DNA from 3 places in the Bacillus infantis NRRL B-14911 genome. Region 3 is predicted to be linked to each of the others. Evidence: predicted binding sites of a transcription regulator. Region 3 holds the regulator's gene; each other region holds the start of a gene.
What was found. The regulator CtsR, encoded in region 3, represses protease genes until heat stress. The targets are predictions, from matches to a motif close to ATGGTCAATAAAGGTCAAACA.
Positions count from the first base shown of each region.

Region 1: clpB (ATP-dependent chaperone ClpB) is a predicted target of CtsR. The motif match lies at 9,093-9,113, and genes of this name have one in related genera.
Region 2: clpP (ATP-dependent Clp endopeptidase proteolytic subunit ClpP) is a predicted target of CtsR. The motif match lies at 7,125-7,145, and genes of this name have one in related genera.

Region 1 covers NC_022524.1:1,352,010-1,362,464, forward strand. The annotation lists gene argJ (bifunctional ornithine acetyltransferase/N-acetylglutamate synthase) at 1-511, shown strand, start outside; gene argB (acetylglutamate kinase) at 522-1,292, shown strand; gene N288_RS06975 (acetylornithine transaminase) at 1,289-2,446, shown strand; gene N288_RS06980 (carbamoyl phosphate synthase small subunit) at 2,555-3,634, shown strand; gene N288_RS06985 (carbamoyl phosphate synthase large subunit) at 3,627-6,740, shown strand; gene argF (ornithine carbamoyltransferase) at 6,737-7,693, shown strand; gene N288_RS06995 (undecaprenyl-diphosphate phosphatase) at 7,772-8,581, opposite strand; gene N288_RS07000 (YjzC family protein) at 8,739-8,918, shown strand; gene clpB (ATP-dependent chaperone ClpB) at 9,124-10,455, shown strand, end outside.
Region 2 covers NC_022524.1:3,967,792-3,978,246, reverse strand. The annotation lists gene N288_RS20115 (tetratricopeptide repeat protein) at 1-911, shown strand, start outside; gene trxB (thioredoxin-disulfide reductase) at 1,130-2,080, shown strand; gene N288_RS20105 (8-oxo-dGTP diphosphatase) at 2,654-3,112, shown strand; gene rapZ (RNase adapter RapZ) at 3,142-4,035, shown strand; gene N288_RS20095 (gluconeogenesis factor YvcK family protein) at 4,032-5,015, shown strand; gene whiA (DNA-binding protein WhiA) at 5,057-6,007, shown strand; gene N288_RS20085 (HPr family phosphocarrier protein) at 6,038-6,295, shown strand; gene clpP (ATP-dependent Clp endopeptidase proteolytic subunit ClpP) at 6,411-7,016, opposite strand; gene N288_RS20075 (DUF6241 domain-containing protein) at 7,351-7,857, shown strand; tRNA gene N288_RS20070 (tRNA-Arg) at 7,954-8,025, shown strand; gene rpoN (RNA polymerase factor sigma-54) at 8,220-9,551, shown strand; gene N288_RS20060 (glutaredoxin family protein) at 9,569-9,823, shown strand; gene N288_RS20055 (sugar-binding transcriptional regulator) at 9,976-10,455, shown strand, end outside.
Region 3 covers NC_022524.1:105,520-115,974, reverse strand. The annotation lists gene ispD (2-C-methyl-D-erythritol 4-phosphate cytidylyltransferase) at 1-321, opposite strand, end outside; gene N288_RS00600 (PIN/TRAM domain-containing protein) at 343-1,425, opposite strand; gene disA (DNA integrity scanning diadenylate cyclase DisA) at 1,636-2,709, opposite strand; gene radA (DNA repair protein RadA) at 2,713-4,095, opposite strand; gene clpC (ATP-dependent protease ATP-binding subunit ClpC) at 4,320-6,773, opposite strand; gene N288_RS00580 (protein arginine kinase) at 6,790-7,857, opposite strand; gene N288_RS00575 (UvrB/UvrC motif-containing protein) at 7,862-8,410, opposite strand; gene N288_RS00570 (CtsR family transcriptional regulator) at 8,438-8,902, opposite strand; rRNA gene rrf (5S ribosomal RNA) at 10,293-10,409, opposite strand.

The DNA of each region.
Region 1 (10,455 bases), 1.2 Mb from region 3:
GGTTATGGCCAACGGACTTGCCGGGAATCAGCCTCTGTCTCCGGAGCACCCTGAATGGGATGTATTCCTTGGCCTCCTCGGGTCCTGCTGTGAGAATCTTGCAAAGCAGATCGCAAAGGACGGTGAAGGGGCGACGAAGCTGATTGAGGCAGAAGTTGCCGGTGCTGTTTCCGATCAGGAGGGGGCCGCAGCAGCAAAGCAGATCGTAGGATCTAATCTTGTTAAGACTGCTGTATATGGAGCAGATGCAAACTGGGGCAGAATCATCGGCGCCCTCGGACAGAGCAATATCAGCCTGGATCCTGAAAATGTGGATATCTGGATTGGTCCGATATGCATGCTGAAAAACAGTGAACCGCAAGCATTTTCGGAAGAAGAGGCAAATGCCTATCTCCAGAAGGAAAATATAAAGATTTCGGTAGACCTGCATAATGGAAAAGGCCGGGGAAAAGCATGGGGCTGTGATTTATCCTATGACTACGTCAAAATCAATGCGAGCTATCGCACTTAAGGGGGCACGGATGAGTCTAATTGTCATTAAATGCGGAGGCAGTATCTTAGAAAAGCTGACAAGCGATTTTTTTGACAGCCTTAAGAAACTGAATATCCAGGGTTATCAGATGATCTTTGTTCATGGAGGCGGTCCTGAGATCAATGATATGCTGAGGCTTAAAGGAATAGAGTCCCAATTTGTACAGGGGCTGAGAAAAACGGATGAAAGAACCCTTGAAACAGCTGAAATGGTCCTTGCCGGCCAATCCAACAGGAAATTGGCCGATCTGCTTCAGCAGAATGGGTTCAATGCTCTTGGAATGAATGGTCCGGACGGTATCTTCCAAGCAGAATATGTTGATAAGGAAAACCTGGGCTTTGTCGGCAGGATTGATCATGTTTCGGCTGAAGTGCTGCAGCTTCTCCTGCAAAACGGGTATCTTCCAGTTCTCACACCATTAGCTAAAACAAAGGAAGGCCAGAAGCTCAATGTCAATGCAGATTACGCAGCGGCTGCCGTGGCCCTGGCCCTGAATGCAGAGCAATGCCTGTTTGTGACTGATGTAGAAGGCATCAAGGCAGAAGGGGCTTTAATAGATAGGCTGGATGATGAAAAGGCTTCAGCATATATACAGGATGGAACCATCTCAGGCGGGATGATCCCGAAGGTGGAATCGGCCCTGGCTGCTATCCGGCAGGGAGTGAAAAGCGTCCGGATCATTTCAGGAGTAAAGCCGTTTTATACAGGCGGTGCATGGGGCGGAACACAAATTAATTGCAAAGAGAGGACAATGGCATGAGCAATCTTTTTCCTGTATACCAGCGCTGGGATATCGAACCAGCAGAAGCAAGCGGATGCACCATCATCGACAAGGCCGGAAAAGAATATCTCGATTTCACGTCAGGTATCGGCGTCTGCAATCTTGGGCATCGTCCAGTGGCGGTAGAAGCAGCTGTCAAGGAACAGCTGGGAAACTTCTGGCATGTTTCCAATCTTTTTGAACAATCAGGCCAGGAGAAAGCAGCCTCACTTTTATGTGAATATGCCGGGATGGACAGGGCGTATTTTGCCAACAGCGGGGCCGAGGCAAATGAAGCGGCCATCAAACTGGCCCGGAAGGCAACCGGGAAAACGAAAATCATTACCTTTCTCAACTCCTTCCATGGCAGGACATTTGCGGCCATGTCAGCTACTGGCCAGGAGAAGATCAAACACGGCTATGGGCCGATGCTTGAAACATTTGTGTATGTTCCTTTCAATGATATAGATGCAGTGAAAAAGTCAGCAGATGAAGAAACAGCGGCAGTCATGCTTGAAATGGTGCAGGGAGAGGGCGGCATCCATATTGCAGATAAAGCGTTTGTAAGGGAGCTTGCTGCATTTTGCAAAGAAAAGGGCATCCTCCTGATCATCGATGAGATCCAGACAGGGATTGGCAGGACGGCTAAGCCATTTGCGTATATGCACTTTGATATTCAGCCGGATATGATAACATCGGCAAAAGGGCTGGGCAGCGGATTGCCGATAGGCGCCATGCTTGGAAAAGAACATCTGGCAGAGTCATTTGGCCCGGGGAGCCACGGATCTACTTTCGGCGGGAACCCGATAGCGATAGCTGCAGCTTCCGCGACTCTGGAGGCCGTCATGGATGAAGGATTCAAGTCAAGCCTCAAAGAACTGAGCGGCAGCTTCAAGAATGTTTTGCAGGAGACGCTCTCAGATATTCCGGGAGTGAAGGATATCCGCATCCTCGGAATGATGGCAGGGATCGAACTCTTGGTTGAAGCTCAGCCTGTTCTTCAGATGCTGAGAGAAAAAGGTCTGATCGCCCTACCGGCTGGAACACATGTCATCAGGCTTCTTCCTCCTTTAACATGCACATTGGAACAGATAGAGCAAGCTGCAGGCATTATTGCAGATACACTGCGGACTACTGCATCAGTCCATTCATAAGAGAAGCAAGAAATATATCATACAGCTGAAAAAGCTGTTTTATTTTGAAGGTTATGTATAAAAATTAATAAAAAATAATATTTATGCGTTAGCAGAGGTGTTTGCACAATGAAGGGCTACTTACATTTAAACAGCGGAGAAACATATGAAGGTGAGTGGATTTCTGAGTCCCCGCCGGAGCATACAGAGGGGGAAATTGTCTTTTTCACCGGCATGACCGGCTATCAGGAGGTTTTGACGGACCCGTCCTACAAAGACCAGATTATTGTGTTCACCTATCCGCAAATAGGAAACTACGGAGTAAATGAAACAGATTTTGAGAGCAGAAAGCCGCATGCTGCAGGGGTCATTATCTATGGAACCCCGGAAGGTGCGCATCATTACCAGTCTAAATACAGCCTTAAAGCGTATTTGAAGAAATGGGGAATACCGCTCCTGGGACATATCGATACAAGAGCAGTCGTAAAAAAAATCAGAAATGCAGGCACAATGCCGGCTGTTATGTCGCTTCAAAAAGAAAAAACCTGCTGTTCACATGAAAAAAGCTCCTTAAAAGTAAGAGCTGTCTCGCAAACCGTGCATACTCCTGCCGGTGCCGGAAGCATCCATATCGTCCTGATCGATTATGGAAATAAGAAATCGATTGCTGAATCACTGCTTAAACGCGGATGCCGCATCACAACCGTGCCTTTTAACACCAGCTTTGAGGAAATCAATGGTCTGCAGCCGGATGCAATCCTGCTTTCAAATGGACCTGGTGATCCAAAGCAGCTGAAAGATATGCTGCCTGAAATCAAGAAGCTGATATTCAGCTTTCCAGTCCTGGGAATCTGCCTGGGCCATCAGCTTGCAGCTTTGGCACTTGGTGCAGACACTAAGAAGCTGGCATTTGGCCATCGGGGGGCCAACCATCCAATAGCGGATTCCCGCACAGGAAGAGTCATGATGTCATCCCAGAACCATAGTTATGTTGTGGATGAGAAAAGCCTGAAGGGAACCGGCTTGAAGACAAGATTTCATAATCTCCATGACCGGTCAGTTGAAGGTCTTGTTCATCAATCACTTCCGCTCAGTACAGTCCAATTCCATCCGGAAGCCCATCCCGGGCCGCAGGATGCAGAATATATATTTGATGAGTTTATTGAAATAATCAATGCAGCACATGGGAGAGTTACAGCTTATGCCTAAAGACCAGACGATCACTTCAATACTAGTAATAGGATCTGGCCCGATTGTCATCGGCCAGGCCGCAGAGTTTGACTATGCAGGGACACAGGCCTGCATGGCACTGAAAGAGGAAGGCTATAAAGTCATACTCGTCAATAATAACCCTGCGACAATCATGACAGACCACAGTTATGCGGACACGATTTATTTTGAGCCGCTCACCGTTGATTCACTTGAAAAAATTATCATGAAAGAACGCCCGGATGGCCTGCTGGCTTCGCTGGGGGGCCAGACAGGCCTGAATCTGGCAATGGCACTGAGCGAAACAGGAGTGCTGGAAAAATATAAAGTCAAAATGCTCGGCAGCCCGATTGCCAGCATAAAAAAGGGCGAGGACAGGGAGGAATTCCGTCAGCTGATGAAAGAACTGGATGAACCTGTACCGGACAGTGAAATTGTCAGGGAAGCAAAGGAAGCAAAGCGGTTTGCCGAAGCTTCTGGCTTCCCGATTATTGTCCGCCCTGCCTATACGCTCGGCGGCTCAGGCGGCGGGATCGCACATTCGATGGAAGAATTCATGCTTCTCGTCGAGGGAGGGCTCCTCGAAAGCCCGATTTCCCAATGCCTTGTGGAAAAAAGCATTGCAGGCTATAAAGAGATTGAGTATGAAGTGATGCGCGACAAAGATAATACATGCATCACCATCTGCAATATGGAAAACATCGACCCAGTAGGCGTCCATACCGGGGATTCGATTGTTATCGCACCTTCCCAGACGCTGACTGATGAAGAATATCAGATGCTGCGCTCTGCGTCTATCAAGATCATCTCCGCACTCGGAATCATCGGAGGATGCAATATTCAATTTGCCCTGGATCCCGAAAGCAAGAAATATTATTTGATAGAAGTGAACCCGAGGGTCAGCAGATCGTCTGCGCTTGCTTCAAAAGCGACAGGATACCCAATTGCAAGGATGGCTGCCAAACTGGCTGTCGGGTACAGCCTGTCCGAGCTGCTCAACCCGGTTACTGGCGATACGTATGCAAGCTTTGAACCAGCCCTTGATTATGTGGTCGTAAAATTCCCGAGATGGCCATTCGATAAGTTCTCAGAAGCGGACCGCAGGCTTGGCACTCAAATGAAGGCAACGGGGGAAGTGATGGGGATTGACCGCAATATCGAAAGGGCGCTGCTAAAAGCAGTACAGTCGCTTGAAGGCGGCAATCTGGATTTGAAAAACTACGGGCTGGGCGGCTTGACAGATGATAGCCTCATCACCAGAATGAAGGGCCAGACTGATGAAAGGTTCTTTATCGTAATGGAGCTCCTGCGCAGAGGGCATCATATCCATTCCATCCATGCGCTTACAAAAATCGATCTCTTTTATCTTCAATGCTTTGCCGGCCTTGCCAGCCTTGAAAAGGAAATTGCATCCTGTTCTCTTGAAACGGTTTGTAAAGAACAGATGCAGGTGTTCAAGGAGAAAGGATTCAGCGATGAGTATCTTGCATCCATATGGAAGGAAGATGCTCTGTCAGTCAGGAAGAAGAGAAAGCAATTGGGAATACTGCCTTCATACAAAATGGTGGATACCTGTGCAGCTGAATTTGAAGCACAGTCCAATTATTATTATTCAAGCTATTATGGGGAAAACGAGCAGCTGCCAAGCGAAAACAAGAAGGTGCTGATCATCGGAAGCGGACCTATCCGCATCGGGCAGGGAATCGAGTTCGATTATTGCTCTGTACACGGGGTATTTGCCCTGAAGGCAGAAGGCATTGAAACAGTGATGATCAATAATAACCCTGAAACGGTCAGTACAGACTTTGCAACAGCCGACCGCCTTTATTTTGAACCGCTGACACCGGAGGCAGTCCTTAATGTTGCCGATTCAGAAGGCATTAAAGATGTCATCGTCCAGCTGGGGGGACAGACTGCGCTTAACCTGGCCGATAAGCTGGAAAAGGCAGGGCTCAACCTGCTTGGGACGCGTTCGGCAGTCATTGATGACCTCGAAGACCGCGACCTGTTCTACCGCCTCCTCGATAGGCTGGAGATTCCGAGGATCAAGGGAGAGACTGCTGCAGGGGACACAGAGCTGAGAGAAGCAGCAGAAAGAATCGGCTACCCAGTCCTGATCAGGCCTTCTTTTGTCATCGGCGGAAAAGGAATGCACATAATCAGGAGCAGCAGCGAGCTGTCGAGCTTCTTGGAAAAGCAGGAAATCACCTACCCTGTGCTTTGTGATCAATTTTTGCATGCTGCTGAAGCAGAGCTGGATCTTGCAGCTGATGGAGACAACATCCTTGTCCCGGTCATCATGGAACATATCGAAAAAACAGGGGTCCATTCCGGGGACAGCCTCTCCGTACTGCCGGCACAGTCCGTTTCCGGGACAGCTAAGAAAAAAATGTTCGAGTATGGGAAAAAAATTGTTAAGGATCTGGCCTATAAAGGTTTGATGAACATCCAGTATATTGTTGACGGAGAGGAAGTATACCTGCTTGAAGTAAACCCGAGGGCTAGCAGGACTGTGCCGGTTGTCAGCAAGGTGGCAAATGTCCCTCTTGTACAAATTGCGACAAAAATATTGCTTGGGAAATATAAACTGCCCGAATCAGAAGGGCCGGTGTACGATAATCTGCCGTTTGTCTGTGTGAAATATCCGGTATTTTCAAATTATGCCCTTAAAGGGCTTGATCCAAAAACATCACCGGAAATGAGGTCGACAGGAGAAGGAATTGCTTTGGCCACTTCATTGAATGAAGCTGTGAAAAAAGCATTTCATAAAGAAATAAAGCCTGCAGCAGCAGCTGTCATCATGACGGGAAGAGGCGAAACAGATCGTATGGAAGGTCTTGAAGAGACATTGGACCTTTTAGGAATAACTCTTCAGACGGCAGGTGGAGACCGGGATATGGATGCAAACATCCTTGCTGTCTTCAGCAGGGGAGAAGCACAGGAAGATTTTGTGCTGAGAGAATTTGCTGTCAAGAACCGCCTCCCTGTCTTTACACAGCCGGAAACGCTCAATGCCTTCCTGGAATCTCTCCAGGTCAAAGAATGGGAAGTATGCCCTCTTCAGGAATGGCATAATCAAATCATTAAGGATGTGACACATGTATGATAACCGCACAAGCAGCTGATAAAAGCCTCGATATCCAGGGGAAGGATTTCTTGACCCTGGCTGATTTCTCTAAAAATACAATTCTGGGTCTTGTCCAGAAGGCCAGGAAGATGAAGAATGCCTCCCTGCTGGGCAAGGATTCCAAGTCTTTGAATGGAAAGATATTGGGAATGATTTTTGAAAAGCCATCAACAAGAACGAGGGTGTCTTTTGAGGCTGGTATGATCCAGCTCGGAGGGAGTGCCCTTTATCTGAACAGCAATGATCTGCAGATTGGGCGAGGGGAAACCGTTGCAGATACAGCAAAAGTTCTTTCCCAGTATGTTGATGCGATTATGATCAGGACCTTTTCCCATGGGATGGTTGAGGAGCTTGCACTGCATGCAGATATTCCGGTTATCAACGGGCTGACGGATCTTTACCATCCCTGCCAGGCGCTGGCCGACTTGCTGACCATCTATGAAGTGAAAGGAAGGCTTGAAGGATTAAAGCTTGTTTATGCAGGTGATGGGAATAATGTAGCCCACTCCCTGATGATTGCAGCAGCCAAGGTAGGCATGAATCTGACAATTGCAGCACCACCAGGATATGAACCCCAGGAAAAGGTGCTGGCGCTGGCAAAGCAGTTTGGCAAAGAAACCGGCGCGGAAATTGAAGTAGTGAATAGTGCCATTGAAGCAGCTGCAGGTGCTGACATCCTTTATACTGATGTTTGGACCAGTATGGGCCAGGAACAGGAAAATGCCGAGCGTCTTGAGATATTCAAGTCTTACCAGGTAAATGCCCAGCTTGCAGCAGCTGCAAAACAAGATTATACCTTCCTCCATTGTCTCCCGGCGCACAGAGGTGAGGAAGTTGCTGCAGATATAATCGATGGCAGCCATTCTGCTGTATTCCAGCAGGCGGGGAACCGTCTCCACGCCCAGAAGGCGCTGCTCTCAGAGCTCTTATAAATACTTAAAACCCAGAGACCGCGGACTCTGGGTTTTTTTTGTGGCAAAGGTATCATTTTTTAGGGCAGTCAGTTTGACTTATGATAGAAAATAGACGATTGGCCCAACAATGAAGCAGTAGATGGCAAAATAAATAAGGTTCCCTTTAGCCATGATATTCATGAACCACTTCAGTGAAAAATAGGATGCCACCAAAGAAGCGATGAAGGCAATGGCGTAGGGGAGGGCCAGTGATCCTAAGTTTGGGTCGCCGAGCAGGTCCTTAAGGCCAAGGATCATTCCTCCGGCACTGACTGGAATATACAGCAAGAAAGAAAATCTAAGCGCAGTTTCCTGCTTCATGCCAAGGCCCATGGAAGCTACGATGGTCGCCCCGGACCGGCTGATGCCGGGAATGAGTGCAACCGCCTGAGCAAGGCCGACAATGACGGCATCCTTGACCGTGAGCCCTGCATCATTCTTCCTTCCTTTCATATTGCGGATCAGCCACAAAGCAAGACCAGTTACTACCAGGGTGATTCCCACGGTTTTAATATTGGCGAGATGCTCATCGATGTAATCCTCAAACAGGATGCCGATTACGCCGGCAGGAATGGTGCCGATGATCAGATAAATGATAAAGCGAAAATCAGCTTCTGCCCTTTTATCCTTTGTTGTTATGTACACAAGGCCGTTTTTGGCAAGCCTGATGATATCTTCCCTGTATATAATGAGAACCGCAATCAAAGAAGCAGCGTTAACAAGCAGGGCAAAGCTCATGCCTTCTATTTTTAAATCCATAAAGTGCTCGGCAATTTCCAAATGTCCGCTGGAGGAGATGGGGATAGGCTCAGTGAATCCCTGGAATAATCCTAAAAGCAGATACTTGACTAAAGTGAAAAAATCCAATTGTTTATCCTCCAATTTTCTTTTTTATCCTTATTCATTTAACTATAACCAGCCGGACGTGTAAAGCGATATCAGGGCGTGGGAATTGTTTCTTCCTTTAACACGGTTGTGGATGGATATAATAATAATGATTTTGACTATAAGGAGGAGTTGCACGATGGGGCAGAACCGCCAATTCCGTCCGGGCCAGAAGGCTCCCAATAACGGGATCTATATCGAAATCGGTGAAACCGGGAGCAATGTCAATAACCCGAAGCAGCTGAAAATGAAAGCGGGAGACACATTTCCGGAAGCTTCCAATCATAACCGGATCTGGACATACCAGCGAAAGCCTTAAGAAGCGGGGGGATCATTCCCCTCGTTTTTTTTCATATGTTCCCAAAACTGCCCGGCCGTATGCTTTGCTGGTGCATAACCTGTAAAAGCTTGTTTTTAACGAGAGTGAAAAGGCAATAGATAAGAGGGCATCTAAATTCTTTACATACATGTACAAAAGTCTATAATATAAATAAAGGTCAACAAAGGTCAAAGGAGGTTTTTTAATGGATCTTAACAAAATGACGGAAAGGATGCAGCAGGGGTTCTTGAATGCCCAGTCAAAGGCAGCGATCATGCAGCATCAGGAAGTAGACGAAGCCCATCTGTTCCTGAGCCTCATGGAACAGGAAGACAGCCTTGTCAGCACGATCCTTGAGAGAGCCGGGGCTTCTGCTAAAAGCTTCAGCAGCGGTCTTGAGGATAGCCTGGCAAGAAAACCCCAGGTATCAGGCGGAGGAGCAGAACAAGGTAAACTGTATATAACTGCCGCCCTGCAGAGGCTTCTCGCTGAGGCGGAGAAAATGATGCAGGAGCTTGAAGATCTTTATCTTTCAGCAGAGCATCTGATGCTTGCTGCTGTGCGCGGAAAAACCCAGGCTGGCAAGCTCCTGGCCGGTATTGGTGCTGGCTTTGAAGAATTAAATACGGCCATTATGGCTATCAGGGGGAATCAAAAAGTGACCTCGCAAAACCCGGAAGCTTCTTATGAAGCGTTGAAGAAATATGGCAGAGATCTTGTTGCGGAAGTAAAGGCAGGAAAAGTGGATCCTGTAATCGGCAGAGACAGTGAAATCAGGAATGTTATCCGCATCCTTTCCAGGAAGACGAAAAATAATCCCGTTCTTATCGGCGAGCCGGGCGTTGGCAAAACAGCCATTGTTGAAGGTCTGGCCCAGCGGATTGTGCGCAGGGATGTGCCGGAGGGGCTGAAGGATAAAACGATATTCTCACTCGATATGAGTTCCCTTGTTGCAGGGGCCAAATTCAGGGGCGAGTTTGAAGAAAGGCTGAAAGCGGTATTGAATGAAGTGAAAAAAAGTGAGGGCAGGATTCTCCTCTTCATTGATGAACTCCACACGATTGTAGGGGCGGGGAAGACCGAAGGGGCAATGGATGCAGGGAATATGCTGAAGCCGATGCTTGCACGAGGAGAACTGCACTGCATTGGTGCCACTACACTTAACGAGCATAGAAAATATATTGAAAAAGATCCGGCGCTTGAGCGCAGGTTCCAGCAGGTGCTGGTAAGCGAACCGGATGTAGAGGATTCCATCTCCATCCTGCGGGGGCTTAAGGAGAGATTTGAAATCCACCATGGCGTCAACATACATGACCGTGCCCTGGTCGCTGCAGCAGCTCTTTCTGACAGATATATCACAGACCGCTTCCTGCCGGACAAAGCGATTGACCTTGTTGATGAGGCATGCGCCATGATCCGGACAGAAATCGATTCTATGCCTGCTGAGCTTGACGAAGTGTCACGCCGCGTCATGCAGCTTGAAATAGAAGAAGCGGCTCTCGAAAAAGAAAGTGATGACAGCAGCCGCGAACGCCTT
Region 2 (10,455 bases), 1.0 Mb from region 3:
ATTTTTACCTGGGAGAAGTGAACAAGGCGAACGATATCCTTGACGAGGTGCTTGTACGCAACCAGGGCAATCTTCATGCGCTCTGCAATAAGCTTGTGTTTGCCTACTATCAGCATGATCTTGAAGAGGTAAAGGCTTTAATTGAAACGCTGAAAAAAATTCAGCCGCTTTTGATCGATCACCAGTTCAAGCTGGGGGCCACCTTCGCGCTTGTCGGTGAATATGAGCCTGCCTACAAGTGGCTGCGCAAGCTTCACAAGTCAGGCTACGAGGGGGATGGCGCCTTTTATTACTGGCTTTCTTATTCTTCCTACTTTACGGGGAAAGAGGACCAGGCCAGGAACTTCTGGAAACGGGTGCTGGAATACAGCCCTGAGAAGGCGGGCCTTGAACCATGGAATGAAGATAAGCCGGAAACAGCGGGTTTCGAGGACCATCTGGATTCCATCTATAAAAAAATGAACAGTGAATATGCGGAGGAACGCTTATTTGCTCTTTTCCTTGCTTCAAAATCAGGCAGCAAAGATGAGATCCTTGCAAGCAAGGATGTTAAGCAGAATCCGAAATTCAACAGCGTTGACAGGGAATATGCATCATTGATTGAAAAGGGCGCACCAGAAAAAAACAGTGTGAATATTGCCCATGAAACGGCAGAGCTCTTATACAAACACCACAAGCCGATCGGAACGGTTGAAGCCGGATTGTACCTGGCATGGTTTACTGTCTTCAATGAAGCCGAAGGCCAGGGGCTCCTTGCCAGGAATGCAAAAGCATGGGCCGGTGCCGTGGAATATGTCTGGAGAAAGCAGCGCAGTGAAAAAGTCTCGCAGCAAAGCGTCGCAGCACAGTACGGGCTTTCTGCTTCCACGCTGCAAAAGTATATAAAATCAGTCAGCAGCTTTCTGAAATGAGCAGATTCTTGGACTGTATCCTTATTGTTTTATAGGATATGGTTAGTAAGGAAATACTATTGAAACAACCGCTGTTTTTCTTGGGAATAAACGCACTGCTCCATCAGTTCCTTCTGCCCGCCGAGGCGGTAAAGGCAATTTTTTCAGAGCGGTAATATACTATAGAAAAAGCATTTCTCAGGGGGAATCAGCAAGTCCTAGTGAAGGAGTGGAGCAAGATGACAGAAGAAAAAATTTATGATGTCATCATCGCTGGCGCAGGACCGGCCGGAATGACAGCTGCTGTGTATACATCCCGTGCCAACCTGTCTACATTGATGATTGAACGCGGCGTGCCGGGAGGGCAAATGGCCAACACAGAAGAAGTCGAAAACTATCCTGGTTTCGATCATATCCTGGGCCCTGACCTGTCTACTAAAATGTTCGACCACGCCAAGAAATTCGGCGCCGAATATGCATATGGCGATATCAAAGAAATCATCGACGGTGAAGAATACAAAACCGTGGTTGCAGGATCAAAACAATATAAAGCCCGTGCTGTAATCATTACAACGGGTGCTGAATATAAAAAAATCGGTGTTCCGGGTGAAAAAGAACTCGGCGGCCGCGGTGTATCATATTGTGCTGTCTGTGATGGCGCGTTCTTCAAAGGCAAAGAGCTTGTTGTTGTCGGCGGAGGAGATTCTGCTGTCGAGGAGGGCGTCTACCTGACCCGTTTCGCGGAAAAAGTAACCATCGTCCACCGCCGCGACGAGCTGCGCGCACAGGCAATCCTTCAGCAGCGCGCGTTTGACAACGAGAAGGTTGATTTCATCTGGAACTCTACAGTTAAAGAAATCAACGAGAGCGAAGGCAAGGTAGGAAGCGTCACGCTTGTTTCTACTGAAAATGGGGAAGAGCGCGAATTCAAGGCAGATGGCGTATTCATCTACATTGGCATGGTGCCATTGTCCAAACCTTTCCAAAGCCTTGGCATCACCAATGAGAACGGCTATATCGAAACGAACGAACGCATGGAAACGAAGGTTCCCGGCATTTTCGCTGCCGGAGATATCCGTGAGAAAATGCTTCGCCAGATCGTGACAGCAACAGGCGATGGCAGTATTGCCGCACAAAGTGCCCAGCACTTTGTGGAAGAATTGATGGAATCTTTAAAGGCGAAAGCTTAATATTGATTGAAAAAACGTCCATTCCGAAGATGGACGTTTTTTTCATTCACTGTCAGGGCAGATAAGATTTTTTTAAGAGGGAAAAGTAAAAAAGATGCCGCTTCCATCCAGCTGGGGTAATAGGCCAAAAGCCGCAATATATAAGGGTTTTGGGCAGCTTTTTACCAGAATTTTAAAAAGTCATTTTGTTTTAATCGTACTGTAACAGTAGTGCAATAAACATCGGGTAATATAGGAATAGAAATTGACCCCCTTTTAAGATATAATCCTTTGTGCAGCACAGGCCTACATAGCCTGTGCTCTTTTTTTTGGGCGGAGGCAAGACGCCTTTGCATTTCAATTTGTCCAGCTCCGGCGGCTAGAGCCTCGAGTCATAAGCCACAAAAGAATTAAAGGCAAAGAACGCCTTTTATTCTTTTGCGTCTTATGCTTGTCGGCTCTGGGCGAGCCGCCTCCGCATTTCATTTTTTCATTTCATTGTGGCTGCATGACAAAAATAGTATAATGAAAAGAATATATTCGACAGGACTGCCTGTACGGCGGTCATGAGAAGGAAATGCTGAGGTGAGGCTGTTGCAGCGGGTCACGAATTGTGTGCTGTTGAAGGAAAATCAAGTATTGCTTTTACAAAAACCGAGACGTGGCTGGTGGGTAGCGCCCGGAGGAAAGATGGAGCCGGGTGAATCAGTCCGGGATTCCTGCATCAGGGAATTCCGCGAGGAGACAGGCATATACTTAAGAAACCCGGGCTTGAAGGGGATCTTTACCTTCATTATGAAAGACGGGGATAAGGTGCTTTCTGAATGGATGATGTTTACTTTCCTTGCACGGGAGTCTGATGGCATCAATCTGGATGAGTCGGAGGAAGGGAAGCTGTCCTGGCATGATTTTGATGATATCAAGAATCTGCCGATGGCTGCCGGCGATTATCACATTCTTGAATATATGATTCATGGAAATGGAATTATTTACGGGACGTTTACCTATACGCCGAATTTCGAGCTTCTAAGCTACCGGCTGGACCCGAGTTAAATAATATAGATTACAAGGGGAGAATAGGAATGAGCAGCGGTGCGGCGACTGATACACAAATGGTCATAATAACTGGGATGTCGGGAGCAGGGAAAACAGTGGCGATCCAGAGTTTTGAGGATCTTGGCTTTTTCTGTGTGGATAACCTGCCTCCGACTCTGCTTCCGAAATTTCTTGAACTGATGAAGGAATCAGGGAATAAGATGAATAAGGTTGCACTGGTCATGGACCTTCGCGGCAGGGAGTTCTTTGATCATCTATTCAAGGCGCTGGACGATTTGGCCGAAACTTCATGGGTGGCTCCGCAGATTTTGTATCTGGATGCGGATGACTCTACATTGGTCAGGCGCTACAAGGAAACGCGGCGTTCCCATCCCCTTGCTCCGTCAGGTTTGCCTCTTGAAGGCATCAAGCTTGAAAGGGAGCTTCTGGAGGAGCTGAAGGGGAGGGCCCAGCTGATATATAAAACATCAAACATGAAGCCGCGGGAGCTGAGGGAAAAAATCCTTGATCAGTTTTCAGTCAACCGGAAGACGACGTTTACCGTCAATGTAATGTCATTTGGCTTTAAGCATGGCCTGCCGATAGACGCAGATCTTGTGTTTGATGTACGATTTCTGCCGAATCCCCATTACATCGAGAGCATGAGGCCGAAAACCGGCTTGGATGAAGATGTGTCGACATATGTACTGAAATGGAATGAAACCAATAAATTTCTCGAAAAGGTTACAGATCTGCTGAGCTTCATGCTCCCTCACTATAAGCGCGAGGGCAAGGCCCAGCTGGTGATCGCGATTGGCTGCACAGGCGGCCAGCACCGTTCTGTAGCCCTAGCTGAGTATATTGCCCGCTTTTATGAAGCGGATTACCATACACATATCACTCATCGCGATATCGAGAGGAGAAAGGATAAAACAACATGACAGGTACAGAACAGCCTAGAATCGTCATCATAGGGGGAGGCACAGGGCTCCCGGTCCTCCTGCGCGGTTTGAAGAAGCATCCTGCAGATATCACAGCCATCGTGACGGTGGCTGATGATGGCGGGAGCTCGGGCCGCCTCCGGAATGAACTGCAGATTCCTCCCCCTGGGGATATTCGAAATGTTTTAGCTGCACTGTCTGATGTGGAGCCGCTCATCGAGGAAATGTTCCAGCACAGGTTCAGCACCGCGAATGAGCTTTCCGGCCATTCACTCGGCAACCTGATCCTTGCTGCCATGACCTCGATCACAGGCAATTTCACTCATGCCATCCAGGAAATGAGCAAGGTTCTCAATGTTAGGGGAAAGGTTCTCCCGGCTGCAGACCAGAGTGTCGTCCTCCATGCTGAGATGGAGGATGGGACAATTGTTTCAGGAGAATCCAAGATTCCATACTCAGGGAAAAAAATTAAAAAAGTCTTCCTGAGCCCTGAGGATGTCAATGCCCTGCCGGAGACCATCCAGGCCATCAGGCAGGCGGATCTGATCATCATCGGGCCTGGCAGCCTTTATACAAGCATACTTCCAAACCTCCTTGTTCCGAACCTGGGAAGAGAGGTCTGCAATGCGAAGGCCAAAAAGGTCTATATCTGCAATCTGATGACGCAGGCAGGGGAGACGCTTGATTTTACGGCGAGCGATCATGTAAAGGCCATATATGACCATATGAACTGTTCTTTTATCAATACGATCCTTGTCAATAAGGAAGATATTCCGGAAAAAGTACAGGAGCGGTACAGCGAGGAGCTGGCCAAGCCTGTCCATTATGATGTGGCCAACCTGCAGGGGCTGGGCCTCGAGGTTGTTCACGGCGAAATCGTCAGCCTGGACGGCGGCGTTATCCGCCATGATACACAGGAAGTAGCAGATATTTTATTTTCTTTACTAATAAATGAAACCAGCAAGCGATATAAAGCGTAAATATAAATGTGCAAGCGTTTGTCTGGGCGGGGGGTGAAGGTATGTCTTTCGCTTCGGAAACGAAAAAGGAACTAACCAACCTTGAAGTTAAAGACTGCTGCGGCAAGGCTGAATTATCAGCGCTTATTCGGATGAACGGATCACTCTCTTTTTCCAGCCGGAAACTAATTGTGGATATCCAGACAGAGAATGCCGCCATAGCGAGAAGAATTTATACACTGACGAAAAAGAATTACACCGTTCAAGTGGAGCTGCTTGTACGAAAAAAGATGCGCCTGAAAAAGAATAATGTCTATATTGTAAGACTGGCGCAGCAGGCGCAGGAAATACTCGCCGACCTGAAGATCCTGAAAGAGGGATTTGATTTTACCCATGATATTTCAGAGGAGCTTGTGAAAAAGAAATGCTGCAAGCGCTCCTATCTGCGCGGCGCCTTCCTTGCCGGCGGCTCGGTGAACAACCCTGAAACATCATCTTATCACTTGGAAATTTTTTCACTATACAAAGAGCATAATGATTCTTTGTGTGAATTAATGAATACATTTGGATTGAACAGCAAGACACTTGAAAGAAAAAAAGGCTATATCACGTATTTGAAGGAAGCCGAGAAGATCACCGAATTCCTGAACATCATCGGTGCCCACGGAGCGCTGCTGCGCTTTGAGGATATCCGGATTGTCAGGGATATGAGGAACTCTGTGAACAGGCTTGTAAACTGCGAGACCGCCAATCTTAATAAAACAATCGGCGCGGCTCTCAGGCAGGTCGAGAATATCCGTTATATCAAGGATACTGTCGGCCTTGATATACTCCCGGAAAAGCTCAGGGAAATTGCAGAGCTTCGGGTAGCCTATCAGGATGTAACCCTGAAGGAGCTTGGGGAGATGGTGTCAGGCAGCCATATCAGCAAATCAGGCATTAATCACCGACTTAGAAAAATAGATGAAATAGCAGAAAAACTGCGTTTAGGTGAATCCATAACAGGCAATTAGAAATAAGATAATATGGGAGGTTAGAGAGAAATGGTTGAAAAACAAGTGGAAGTAAAGCTGCGGACCGGCCTGCAGGCCCGACCTGCCGCCCTGTTTGTCCAGGAAGCAAACCGCTTTTCTTCAGATATCTTTTTGGAGAAGGACGGAAAGAAGGTCAATGCGAAGAGCATCATGGGCCTTATGAGCCTTGCAGTCAGCACCGGCTCTGTTGTAAACCTGGTGGCTGATGGAAGTGATGAAGAGGAAGCACTCGAAGAGCTTTCGCAATATATCCAGCAGGAAAGCTGAAAAAAAACTGAAAAGGCACCCTGAGCATTTGTGCAGGGCGCTTTTTCTTTGTTTAACACCATAATCTCTTTAACCACAAAAAAGAGGGCTGAACCTGTCAGCCCTCTTGCTCTCTTTACTTGTCTTTCTTTTCTTCCAGGACATTGCGGCTGATGATCTGGTCGATCAGGCCGTATTCCAATGCTCTCTCAGCTGTCATGAAGTTGTCGCGGTCAGTATCCTTAGCGATCACTTCAAGCGGCTGGCCTGTGCGTTCTGAAAGAATTTGGTTGAGCTTTTCGCGAAGGAAAAGAATGCGCTTTGCGGCAATTTCGATTTCTGTTGCCTGGCCCTGAGCTCCGCCCAGCGGCTGATGGATCATGACTTCACTGTTTGGAAGGGCAAAACGCTTGCCTTTCTCGCCTGCTGCCAGAAGGAATGCACCCATGGAAGCGGCCATCCCGATGCAGACTGTGGAAACCTTCGGACGGATGTACTGCATCGTATCATAAATCGCCATACCGGCAGTGATGCTGCCGCCAGGGCTGTTGATGTACAAAGTGATATCCTTTTCAGGGTTTTCTGCTTCCAGGAATAGCAGCTGAGCTACAATGGAGTTTGACACATTATCATCGATCGCACTACCAAGCATGATGATGCGGTCTTTCAGAAGGCGTGAATAAATATCGTATGCGCGCTCGCCCCTGTTTGTCTGTTCAATAACTGTAGGGATTAAATTCATTTGTCAGTTCCTCCTTCAAGATAAAGATCCAACATACAACGGATTAAAGCATGTTCTTCCATAAGAAGAAATATTTTGGGTTCTGTATGTAATCATTATGATACACTGATGGTCAATAAAGGTCAAACAAATCGCTTATGGAAATCCAATATATGCTGCAATCATTTTATTCTCTCTTTAGCAGGATATACCTGCTTAATGCGGTATAATAATTGCATTGATAAAAATTTCCTTATCCATAACCATCATACCCACCTCTTCTATTTTTAAACAAAGGAAGCTGAAAATTGAAGTGGGGATACGGGCATGTAAATTAATGCTGGAGGCTGCGATTTTGTCTAAAAAAAAGAAATCATTTTTTCATAATAAGCTGCGGCTTGCAGGGCTGGGCCTGATCATCCTGGCACTGGCCGGATATGCTGCCTATAATTATACTTCACTAGGAAAGGGAGAACGGGCTGCGGAAGAAAGGTCAGCTTCGTCCAAAGGGGAAAAGGACTTGAAAAAGCTGTTCCCGGGCAATATGGAAGAATCAGCTGTACAGCAGGCCATCCATGATATGAGCCATCAAAAGGTGAAAGCGGAAAATAAATGGGGCGCACTGCAGATCACTCCTGACAGGATCAGCAGGCTGATCTATGTGGTGGAAGCCAATGAAATGAACTACCAGCATTCAGATTTATACCTGGATATCCTTAAAAGATGGAGTGAGGGCGACTTTTCGTCTGCAGCCAGGGACCATAACAGCATCTGGAAGCTCCAGGGCGGTACTGTCGGGGAAGCCAAAGGACTCCTGAGCGAAAAAGAGGAACAGAAGTATATCGAGAAAAACTTTAAATAAAATCGGCCGCTATAGTCAATTATTGTTTAACCATTGACAAAAAGCGGCCGGCTTTAGTATTATATACTAGTGTCTTATAGAAGACCTGTATGATTTGCCCTCGTGGTGCAACGGATAGCACGTAAGATTCCGGTTCTTGAGATGTGGGTTCGATTCCTGCCGAGGGCGTACCAAAAGCCTCCTGCCTGTTATAGGGCTGGAGGCTTTTTTTTCGTTTGAAAGATGCTTTACATCTTCGCGGGATGAACATCATGGAATCACCTGCCATAGTCCGGAATGCGAAAAGCTTCTGCTTTCTTTATATATATTCCCATTCACCATTCCCCTTCCATCATGTAAAATAGAAGAAGGGGGAATGTGCAATGAACATGAATGCAGGTTTATTTCAGCAGCAGTCGCTTAAATTGGCGATGACACAGGAGTTGTCCCAGGCGATTGCGCTCCTTCAATATTCTGCGCTTGAGCTTACGGCCTTTTTGGAGAGCAGGGCGCTTGAAAATCCCCTTATGCAGATAGAGACAGAAAATGTAAGGGCGATGGATCCGCGCCGCGACAGAGTCAGAGGCGCAAGCAGCAAGCTGAAAAAGGATGACAGATCGTGGATCGAGCAGATCAGGGCAAAAGACAATCTGCTTGAGGATTATTTGATCTCACAGCTTGAAATTAAATATATATCTCCTCTGATGGACAAGATCATCAGAAGGATTATTAAAAGTATAGATGAAAACGGTTACTTGCGTGAAAGTGTCACAGAAATTGCGGATGAGCTCTGCGTCAGTGAAGGTGATGCCGCTGAAGCACTCGCAGAGCTTCAGCTTCTGGAGCCGGCGGGCATTGGGGCGCGGACACTGCAGGAATGCCTCCTTTTGCAGGTGCAGCGGCTTTTGAGCCCGGATGATCTCGCTGAAGTGATCATGGAAGAGCATTTCGAATGGTTCGCCGATAAAAAGTGGAAGCAGCTGGCTTCGCTCCTTGGTGTGGAGCTGAAGGATATCCAGCGTGTCTCCGATTTAGTCAGAACGCTCAATCCAAGGCCTGCAGCGGCTTTTTCAAAAGAAAGTGCAGGCTATATTGTCCCTGATGTGGCTGTCAGCTGGGACGGCAGCTCTTTCCTGATAACCGTCCAGGATGAGCTGCTCCCAAAAGTCAGCTTTAACAGCCAGTATTATGAAAGCTTTAAAAGCACTGGCGACAAAGAGGTCAGAAAATACCTCCAGGACCGGTCGCAGGACTATAATTGGATTGTCCGCAGTTTGGAACAAAGGAAAGATACGATTAAAAAGGTTACAATGAAGCTGGTAGAAAAACAGCAGGATTTTTTCATTGAAGGGCCTGCAAAGCTGAGACCGATGACAATGAAAGAAATCGCGGATGAATTGGAAATCCATGAGTCGACAGTAAGCCGGACGGTCCGCGAAAAGTATGTCCAGACTCCTTTTGGCACATTTGAGCTGAAGACCTTTTTTACAAGCGCGGTAAAGACTACCGGAGCCGATGGTGCTTCGTCAGCAAGTGTGAAGAAGAAGATTGCTGCCATGGTAGAAGCTGAGGATAAACTGAAGCCTCTTTCTGACTCGGAGATCATGAGCATACTGGAGAAGGGGGATGCTATCGTCATTTCCAGGCGGACGGTTGCCAAATACAGGGACCAGCTGGGCATCCCCTCTTCAGCGAAACGCAAAAGATATGAATGAAGAAAGAAGGAAGTATAGTGAAAGATCGACAGATGCGATTATATACAAGAGAAGGCTGCCATTTGTGCGATAATGCAAAAAAATTAATCCTGGATCTTCAAGCAGAGCATGAATTTGAGCTTGAGGAAGTGGATATCAGCGCCAGCGATGATCTGACTGAACGGTACGGGCTTATGATTCCGGTCGTGGAACTGGATGGGGAAGAGGTCCAGTTTGGGCGGATTGATCAATTTACGCTATATGAAGCGCTTACAGCAAAAAACCGGTTCTAATCAGTTGAATTCGCAAATCACTCCTGCTAGAATGTAATTGTAACAGGGGTGATTTTTTTTGGTTCAAGCGGGACATAATATGTCTATGCGGGACAGAAATTGACCACGTTAGAACGTTCCTATGTGGAATACTTCTAAAAAAGGGGCATGCGATGGACTCATTGATCGATATACAAAAAAGATTATTGCCTGATTTACTTACTGTTATGCAAAAACGCTACCAAATTCTTCAGTACATAGGTTTTATGCAGCCGGTGGGCCGAAGAAGTCTGGCAGTGAGCCTTGGATCAACGGAAAGAGTGCTTAGAAGCGAGGTTGATTTCCTAAAGAATCAAAATCTTATCTCTGTAGCAAGTTCAGGTATGAACCTGACAGCCGAAGGCAAGGATTTACTGGAAAGACTTGAAAGCATAATGAGAGACATAACGGGTATAGACATACTGGAAGCAAGGCTGAAAGAAGTCCTTGGCGTCCGGCAGGTGATTGTGGTTGCCGGCAACAGCGATGAATCACCATGGGTGAAAAGCGAGCTTGGCAGGGCCTGTGCGGCCAGTATGAAACAGCGGCTTAAAGGGAAGAATACCGTTGCTGTAACGGGCGGATCGACCATGGCGGCCGTGGCTGAGATGCTG
Region 3 (10,455 bases):
GCGGGCCGCATCATGCACCATGGCAATGCCATCGCCCTGCAGCTCCTTCACCGCATTATAGACGCTGTATTGGCGTTCGGATCCACCGGGAACGAGTCCAATGACTTTCTTGATATCGTAAAAGGCAAGAAGCTCTTGGATCTCCGCCTTCTCGGACGGATTGACCGCAAGCAGGATGCCAGTACAATCCGGATCGCTTTCAAACACCCTCAGCGTGTGTATGAAAACCGGCACACCGCGGATCTCAAGCAAAAGTTTATTTTTGCCGGCGCCCATCCTTTTCCCCTGGCCTGCAGCAGGAATAATTACCTGATAAGGCATAAACAGTCTCCCAACTCTCTTTTATAAAGCTTTTTCAAGCAGCTTAGGCTTTGCAAATATCATGCGGCCCGCAGAGGTCTGCAGCACGCTGGTGACAAGGACATCGATGTGCTTGCCGATATAATCGCGGCCATCTTCGACGACAATCATTGTACCGTCATCCAGATAAGCAACACCCTGATTATGCTCTTTCCCGTCCTTGATGACCTGCACCTTCATCTCTTCTCCAGGCAGCACCACCGGCTTGACCGCATTGGCCAAGTCATTGATATTGAGCACAGATACCTTCTGTAGCTCGCATACCTTGTTAAGATTAAAGTCATTTGTCACCACAACACCGTTCGTCAGCTTTGCCAATTTCACAAGCTTGCTGTCTACTTCCTGGATCTCTTCAAAGTCCCCTTCATAAATCTCGACCTTGATGGAAAGCTCCTTCTGGATACGGTTCAGGATATCCAGCCCCCGCCTCCCCCTGTTCCTTTTCAATACATCTGAAGAATCAGCTATATGCTGAAGCTCCTCAAGGACGAACTGGGGTATGACGATGGTTCCTTCAAGGAAGCCCGTCTGGCAGATATCCGCGATCCTTCCGTCAATGATCACACTTGTATCCAGAATCTTTAATGCGTTTTTCTCAACTGGCTCTGCTTCCTCTTCACCGGATTTCTTTTTCCGGCTCGTAAATAATCCCAGAAGCTCATCCCGCTTTTTAAAGCCCACCTGGAAGCCAAGATAGCCAAAAATCAGCGTCAGCAGGATCGGGGCGACCGTATTGACAATCGGAAATTCGATTGCATTGAGCGCAAAGCCGATCAAAAATGCCACTATCAGGCCGAAAGCAAGGCCCACACTGCCAAAAATAATATCTGTTATAGGCGCTTTCACCAATGATTCCTCTACCCATCTCACGAAATTGGTTACATAATCAACTGCCCAAAAAGATATAAGATAAAAAATAATGGCACCTAAAATAGCGGACACATACGGATTATTTAAAAGAGGAATGTCGTCCAAAGCAACTAGCCCGAGCAAGTCCGGAATCAAAAAGATCCCAAGGGTCCCCCCGGTAATAAGAAAGCATGCCTGTACAATGCGTTTTAACATTCCTTCACCTCCTTTTAATCATTATAAACAAATTCCCTGAATTGAAACCTGCAGAATATGTTAATTTGGTTTTTTGTAACATTATTTAAATATAATAATATCGGAGGTTTTATATACTGATACACCTTAAGCGTAGCACCGTGCAAACAGAGTGTCAAATAATATAAAACCACCATTTTAGCATACTGTATAGACCAATTCAATGGGCAATTAAAGCTGACGGTCCGCAAACAGCTGCTCCTTGACCAGCTTGAGGCCCTCACGGATTTTTCTCGCCCTGACTTCACCGATGCCTTCCACCTCATCAAGATCCTCTACTGAAGCTGCTGTGATTTCAGGAAGCTCCTGGAATCTGGTGATGAGATTTTCAATAATGATTGGCGGGAGCCGGGGGATTTTATTAAGCATCCGGTACCCTCTTGGACAAATTCCTTCATCCAGGTGGACATAGCCGCTATAGCCGATCAGCTTCAGGAGGATGCTGTCCTCGATCGTTTCGCCGCTTGCCAGCTCCTGCATTTTGCTGATTGCTTCCTTCGTGCTGACATCCTTATCAAAGGCATAGTCTTTGATGATCAAAGAAGTTTCCTTTTCCATGTCAGTCAAGAGCTCGTTCATCTGCAGGCGGATCAGCCTGCCTTCTGTACCCAGTTCACTCAGGTAGGACATCAGTTCCTGCTTGATCTTCAGCACCATCTCATAGCGGTGCAGCACCTGAAGAACATCGCTGTAGGTCACAAGCTCTTCAAACTCAAGGATCCCGAGGCTTGCGATGCTCTGCTCCAGCACCACTTTGTATTTCTCAAGCGTCTGGACTGCCTGGTTGGCTTTTGCGAGAATGACGGCGATGTCTTTCAATGCATATCTGAAATGGCCCTGGTAGAGTGTGATGACTGTCCGCCGCTGTGAAATGGCAACGACAAGCGCCCCTGTCTCCTTTGCCACCCGCTCTGCCGTCCGGTGCCGCATCCCGGTTTCCGAAGAAGGGATGCCCGGGTTCGGGGCAAGCTGGGCATTGGCTATAAGAATCTTGCTGCCTGTCTCATTCAGGACGATGGCGCCATCCATTTTGGCCAGCTCATACAGATAACTTGGCGTGAAAGGGCAATTGATCTGAAAGCCCCCATCTACAATCGCCTTCACCTTTTCATTGCAGCCCAGTACAATCAGTCCGCCTGTGTTTGCACGCAGGACATTATCGATCCCTTCGCGTATCGGTGTTCCCGGTGCCAGAAATTTCAAAATGTCGCTCCGGGTCTTTTCGCCCAGCTTTTTATTGTCCATATCTTATCCTCCTAATGCCGCTTTTAAGGCCTCGCTGACTGTATTAACCCCGATTAGCTGCACGCCCGGCGGAGAGTCCCAGCCTCCAAGGTTCTTAGCAGGAAGGATGATCCGTTCAAACCCAAGCTTAGCAGCTTCCTGGACACGCTGTTCGATCCTGGAGACACGGCGGACTTCGCCGGTCAAACCCACTTCTCCAATGATGCAATCAGAGGCCTGTGTTGGCTTATCCCTGAAGCTTGAGGCAATGCTGACGGCAATTGCCAGGTCAATCGCAGGTTCATCCAGCTTAACGCCGCCTGCCACCTTCAAATAAGCATCCTGATTTTGCAGAAGCATCCCGACACGCTTTTCAAGCACAGCCATTAAAAGCGGGACGCGGTTATGATCGATCCCGGTTGCCATCCTCCTCGGATTCCCGAAGCTCGTCGGGGAAATGAGCGCCTGAATTTCAACCAGCACCGGCCTCGTCCCTTCCATGGAGGCAACAACTGTAGATCCGGATGCCCCCTGGGAGCGCTCTTCAAGGAATATTTCCGATGGATTTTCCACCTCTTCAAGGCCGAATTCCTTCATTTCAAAGATGCCCATTTCATTGGTTGATCCGAAACGGTTCTTAACAGCCCTGAGAATGCGGTACGTATGATGCCTTTCACCCTCGAAGTAGAGGACTGTGTCAACCATATGCTCGAGCAGCCTCGGGCCGGCAATCGATCCTTCCTTCGTGACATGCCCCACGATAAAGATCGCGATGCCTTTGGTCTTTCCGATCCTCATCAGCTCCGCGGTACATTCCCTTACCTGCGAGACGCTTCCAGGGGCCGAGGTGATATCCGGATGAAAAACAGTCTGGATTGAATCAATGATCACAAAGCTGGGATTTTCATTTTCAATGGTCCGGCTGATTTCCTCGAGATTCGTTTCTGCATATACGAGCAGCTTATCTGATACAACCCCAAGCCTGTCAGCCCTGAGCTTTGTCTGCCTCATGGATTCCTCTCCGGAAATATAAAGAACAGAATGATCCTTCCGGGCCAGCTGGGAAGATACCTGCAGGAGGAGCGTCGACTTCCCGATTCCGGGGTCGCCCCCGATCAGAACAAGCGAGCCCCTTACCACCCCGCCTCCCAGAACGCGGTTGAGCTCCTTCAGGTCTGTATAGATCCGCGGTTCATTGACTGTCTCAATTGAGGTGATCGGCGTCGCTTTAGAAGCAAGGGTTACGCCTGCCGAATGGGCAAATGCACCCCTTCTTCCTCCAGCTGCAGGCTTCTCCGTTTCCTCCACCATTGTATTCCACTGCCCGCAGGCAGGACATTTGCCCATCCACTTGGCGGACTCATAGCCGCATTCCTGGCAGATGAATTTGGTCTTTCTTTTTGCCATCCGTTTCTCCCTTTCTATTTCATTCTCTTCTATTGTGAAAAGTGCACCATTAGTTTCATTATAGGGAAAGTATATTATACTTCCCCGCTTATATAAAAATGCCTGTCCAAGGAAAGTAGTGGAAATGGCTGATTTTTTATATAAGGACAGATTGAAATGCCTTCAATGGAAAAAAGGTACACGCATTGTGCACCGTGTACCTTTTTTATTATATAATATGACGTTTATTTAGATAAGTTTGTTGCAGTTTCAGGAGATTCTTCTGTTTTCACGACAAATTCCCCATCTTCTACATCGATAATGACATTCTGCCCTGTCAGCACCTGGCCCTTCAGCAGCTCCTCTGACAAACGGTCCTCGATATGCTTTTGGATCGCGCGGCGGAGCGGCCTTGCACCATACTCAGGGTCGTACCCTTCCTCGGAAATTTTCTCTTTTGCCTTATCGGTCAGGCCAAGGACAATTTCCTGTTCCTGCAGGCGTTTAACCAATTGATCGGAAAGCAATGTAACGATTTCCTTGAGATGTTTTTTCTCAAGGGCGTGGAACACGATGATTTCATCGATCCGGTTAAGGAATTCAGGGCGGAAAGCCTTCTTAAGCTCTTCCATTACCTTGCCTTTCATATCCTTATAGTCCTGCTCTCCATCCTGGATGTTAAAGCCGACATATTTATTGCGTTTCAGCGCTTCTGCCCCGACATTGGATGTCATGATCAGGACTGTGTTTCGGAAGTCGACAGTCCGGCCTTTAGAATCTGTCAGGCGTCCATCCTCAAGAACCTGAAGGAGGATATTGAATACATCCGGATGTGCTTTCTCAATCTCATCCAGAAGGACAACTGAGTATGGCTTCCTGCGGACTTTTTCTGTCAGCTGGCCGCCTTCCTCATATCCTACATATCCCGGAGGTGAACCAACAAGACGGGAAGTTGAATGCTTCTCCATATATTCAGACATATCGATGCGGATCATTGCATCTTCATCGCCGAACATCGCCTCTGCAAGCGCACGCGCAAGCTCAGTCTTACCGACCCCAGTAGGGCCGAGGAATACGAAGGAGCCGATTGGGCGCTTAGGATCTTTCAGCCCGGCACGCGCACGGCGGACCGCTTTGGAGATCGCCTTGACCGCTTCTTCCTGGCCAATGACACGGGAATGAAGAATTTCTTCCATGTTCAGGAGCTTGGCTGTTTCTGTCTGAGCCAGCTTCGCTACAGGAATTCCAGTCCAGCTTGCTACTACATGTGCAATATCATCAACTGTGACTTCGCTGTTTTCCTTCCCCTGCTTCTCTTTCCAGCTCTTCTTTGTTTCCTCCAGCTGCTCGCGCAGGCGCTGTTCAGAGTCTCTGAGGGATGCAGCTTTCTCGAACTCCTGGCTTTGGACGGCAGCATCTTTTTCCTTCCTGACTTCTTCAAGCTTCAATTCAAGCTCTTTCAGGTTAGGGGGAGTAGTGTAAGAACGCAGGCGTACTTTTGAACCTGCTTCATCAATCAGATCGATCGCCTTATCCGGAAGGAAGCGGTCTGAGATATAACGATCAGAAAGCTTAACAGCTGCCTCGATGGCTTCATCTGTGATGGATACTCTGTGATGGGCCTCATAGCGGTCGCGCAGCCCCTTAAGGATCTGAACAGACTCATCTGCTGTCGGTTCATCTACCGTGATCGGCTGGAAACGCCTTTCAAGCGCAGCATCCTTTTCGATATACTTTCTGTATTCATCCAGGGTAGTGGCGCCGATGCACTGCAGTTCGCCCCTTGCAAGGGATGGCTTCAGGATATTGGAAGCATCGATTGCCCCCTCTGCTCCTCCTGCACCAATCAAAGTATGAAGCTCATCGATGAAGAGAATGATATTGCCAGCCTGGCGGATTTCATCCATTACTTTTTTCAAGCGGTCTTCGAATTCGCCACGGTATTTTGTTCCGGCAACAACTGTCCCCATATCCAGTGTCATAACCCTTTTGTCGCGGAGGATCTCCGGCACTTCATTGTTGATGATCTGCTGTGCAAGTCCTTCTGCGATGGCTGTCTTACCGACGCCAGGCTCCCCGATCAGGACCGGATTGTTCTTTGTCCGGCGGCTCAGCACTTCAATGACGCGCTGGATTTCCTTGCTTCGGCCGATGACCGGATCAAGGCTTCCTTCCCTGGCAATGGCTGTCAGGTCTCTTGCAAGGCTATCAAGGGTCGGTGTATTAGCGCTTGCTGCTGATCCTCCCTGATGGCTTCCTGAATCATTGCTGCCCAGAAGCTGGAGCACCTGCTGCCTTGCTTTATTCAAGCTGACTCCCAGATTGTTCAGCACCCGTGCGGCAACACCCTCACCCTCACGGATCAAGCCGAGCAGGATATGCTCTGTGCCAACATAAGAGTGGCCCAGTTTTCTGGCCTCATCCATTGAGAGCTCAATGACCTTTTTAGCCCTTGGTGTATAGTGGGGAGTCTGTGAGGAATCCTGGCCGCGGCCAATAAGGTTTTCCACCTCTTTTTGGATCTTTTCAGAGCCCAGTCCGAGTGCATAAAGCGCCTTTGCAGCAATCCCTTCTCCTTCACGGACGAGGCCGAGCAGGATATGCTCTGTGCCGATATTGCTGTGTCCTAAGCGAATGGCTTCCTCCTGTGCTAATGCCAATACTTTTTGAGCTCTTTCAGTAAATCGTCCGAACATCATAATTTCATCCTCCCGACTATTGTTTTTCCATTTTCAATCTTTCGCGTATAAGTGCAGCCCTTCTAATATCACGTTCTTCAGGCCGGAGCGGCCCGCCGGCATATTGCTGCAGGAAACCGGGCTGTGTAAGAATCATCAATTCATTTAAAATATTTTTGGGAATATCTTTGATGTATCCCATATCTATACCCAGCCGGACATCAGATAAGCATTTTGCCGCTTCTTTTGATTCAATGATCCGGCTGTTGGAGAGAATCCCATAGGAACGGTACACTCTGTCTTCTAATTGTATGTTTGAAGTCTTTGCTAATGCTTCCCGGGCATATCTTTCCTGGGCGATGAGCTGGCCCACGACACTCTTCAGATCTTCTACGATATCTTCCTCAGACTTTCCGAGCGTGATCTGATTGGACACTTGAAAAATATTGCCCAGCGCCTCGCTTCCTTCGCCATATGTCCCTCTCACCACAAGCCCCAGCTGATTGATGGCCGGGATGATCCGGTTCATCTGATGGGTGAGCATCAGACCTGGGAGATGCATCATGACAGAAGCCCTTAGCCCTGTTCCGACATTGGTCGGGCAGCTGGTAAGATACCCGTAGTCTTCATCAAAGGCAAATTCAAGGTTCTCCTCAAGCCAGTCATCCAGCTTATTGGCCATCTCAAGTGCCTCGGTCAGCCTGAATGCAGGAAACAGGCATTGAATCCGGATATGGTCTTCCTCGTTGACCATGATGCTGACCTCTTCATTTTCTGACAGGAGACAAGCCCCGTAAGGAGACTGCTCAGCCAGATTGGGGCTGATCAGATGCTTTTCAACAAGCACCCTTTTCTGGAGGGGCTGAAGACTTCCCATCTCTAAAAGCTCCAATCCTCCAAGCCCTTTGAAAGGCTTCTCGGTGGAAATCTTCCTGATATCTTCAATGATGCTCTGTCCTTCTTCATTTGAAAAAAGAGTAGGAAACTTATATATATTCATATTCCTTGCCAGACGGATGCGGGAGCTTAGCACAATATCAGAATCAGGGCCTTCCGCACTCATCCAGGAACTGACCGCCTGGCTGATGAAACGTTCCAGTGACATGATATCAGTCCCCCTCCCTGCCGCTGCTCAGCTGTTTTTCAAGGGACCGTATCTCATCCCGGCGCACGGCAGCTTTTTCAAACTCTTCCTGCAGGATCAATTCCTTCAATTCTTTTTTCATATCCTCAATCTTTCTCCTGAGCTGAATGCTCCCGCCGGCTCTCGCCGGTATCTTCCCTCTATGGGACCAGTTCCCGCTGTGGAGGCGCTTCAGGATCGGGTCAAGCTGCCCCTTGAATTCCGAATAGCAGTGGGCACAGCCAAACCGTCCGATTTTAATGAACTGCTTAAAAGTCATCTGGCATTTGCTGCACTGCAGAACTTGCTCCTGCGGCCTTTGCTCTTTTTTCGGCTGCTGCAGACCAGGCTCAATATTCAAAAGCCCCGCCAGCAGGCTGTTGAGGGAAAAGCCTGAAGCCTGATTATTGATCATGAACATTTCGCCTTTTTCCTTGGCGCAGACCTCGCAAAGATGGAATTCGGTCTTCCCGCCATTTATGCTCTTTGTAAAATGCAGCGTTGCCGGCCTCTGATTACATTCTTGGCAAATCATGCACTCACCTCTCCAGCTGCTTAATCTTTATTTATACTTCAACGAAGTCAGCATTGCTCTCAGCATTCTTGATCGCAATTCATCGCGGAACGGAAGCTCTATATATAAAACCGACCGGTCGATTACACTGAGCATGATTTTAGCCTCGCGGCGTGTGATGACTTCCTCTTCCACCAGGCGCAAGATGACGCTCTCAGCGCTTCCCTGCGATATCCTGCTTTGGATCAGCATCAGCAGCTGATCAATCAGGTCCGCATGATCATAGGACTGTACCTTCATGATCCGGATATATCCTCCGCCGCCCCGCTTGCTTTCAACAATATATCCTTTTTCGATTGTAAATCGGGTATTAATGACGTAATTGATCTGCGAGGGGACACATTGGAATTTATCAGCCACTTCGCTTCTTTTGATCTCGACACTTTCCCGTTCACTCAGCTCCAGGACTTCCTTCAGATATTTCTCGATTATGTCGGATATATTCCTCACCAGGCCTCCTCCTCCCTGACTTTGACTATATTTGACTTTAATTATAAATGAATTATGTAAAAAGTTGCAAGATGGATGCCTTATTAATTTTCCCATTTAATAAATATCTCAAACGTAACAAGAGCAAATTCTTCCAGCTGTATAGAGTATTCAGCCGGTGGGCTTTTGGGTGCTTGTCATGGGTGGGAAATTTGGTTTTGGTGAAAGGGGGGACGTGTATGCAGGGTACGTTTGCAGCTCGCTGGGGAGGGCAGCCGGAATATACGGGTGAAGGAGGGAGAGTGAATGCGAGTGGGGATGATGGGAAGTTGAATGGGTGCTAAGTTGGGGTGGGTTGAGCTGGGGTGAGCTGGGTTGAGGGAGATTGGATGGGACGTTTCTTTGCTTGGCAATGGTGTGTGGTAAGTGGATGAGTGAGAAGTTCGCTAGACGATTTGATTAGACGTAGGAGTTGGTAAACTATTTGGCAGAACGGTTAGATATGACGTTAGGTTGGTAGGATATCGGTAGGAGTGATTAAGTTTGCGGTTTTTGCTAACAGCTCTCTTATGTCGGATAAAAACCAGGTTTATTCATCCATCAGGACTTTTCTTTTTCCAGCAGCATGAAAGTGCTAGGTGACGGTGCTACTGTGTTTGGATTTGAACGAAGATGGCAATCTATTGATGGAGCTTGCGGATGGGATCCCGCGATATTTGTGGCAATTGGTAAATTAAGCGAGGAATTCGGTAGATTAATCGGTCATTTGATTGAATAAATCGTTGAGTTGGTAAATTAATCGGTCGTTTGATTAAATTCACAGTTTAAACGCCTGCTAGCTCATATATTCGATTCAAAGCACTGCTTGTTTGCCCGCCCGGCATCTATTTTTCAGCCATATGGGGAAGTTTGCGGGCGGGCTATGGCTGTTTTGTGGCAATTGGTAAATTAAGTGAGGAATTCGGTAGATTAATCGGTCGTTTGATTGAATAAATCGTTGAGTTGGTAAATTAATCGGTCATTTGATTAAATTCACAGTTTAAACGCCTGCTAGCTCATATATTTGATTTAAAACACTGCTTGTTTGCCCGCCCGGCATCTATTTTTCAGCCATTTGGGGAAGTTTGCGGGCAGACTATGACTGTTTTGTGGTAAATGGTAAATTATTTAAGGAATTCGGTAAATTAATCGTCCAATTGATAAAATTAATCGCCGAGTCGGTAGATTATCGAGCCAATTAATGAAATCCATATTTCAAACAGCCGCTCTCCCCTTTTTTCAAACCACAAGCAACGCTCTTAAAGCCCTCCGGCTATTCATTTTCACCAAACGATCCCTTTTCTGATCAAAACCCACTCCAACATAAACTAAAAAGCACAAAAAAAGAACAGTCTCACAGACTGTTCTTCGTTTCGCCCGGCAGCGTCCTACTCTCACAGGGGGAGAGCCCCCAACTACCATCGGCGCTGAGAAGCTTAACTTCCGTGTTCGGTATGGGAACGGGTGTGACCTTCTCGCTATCGCCACCAGACTATTTAGATGAGGTTTTTGTTCCCTCAAAACTAGATAATGCAGAA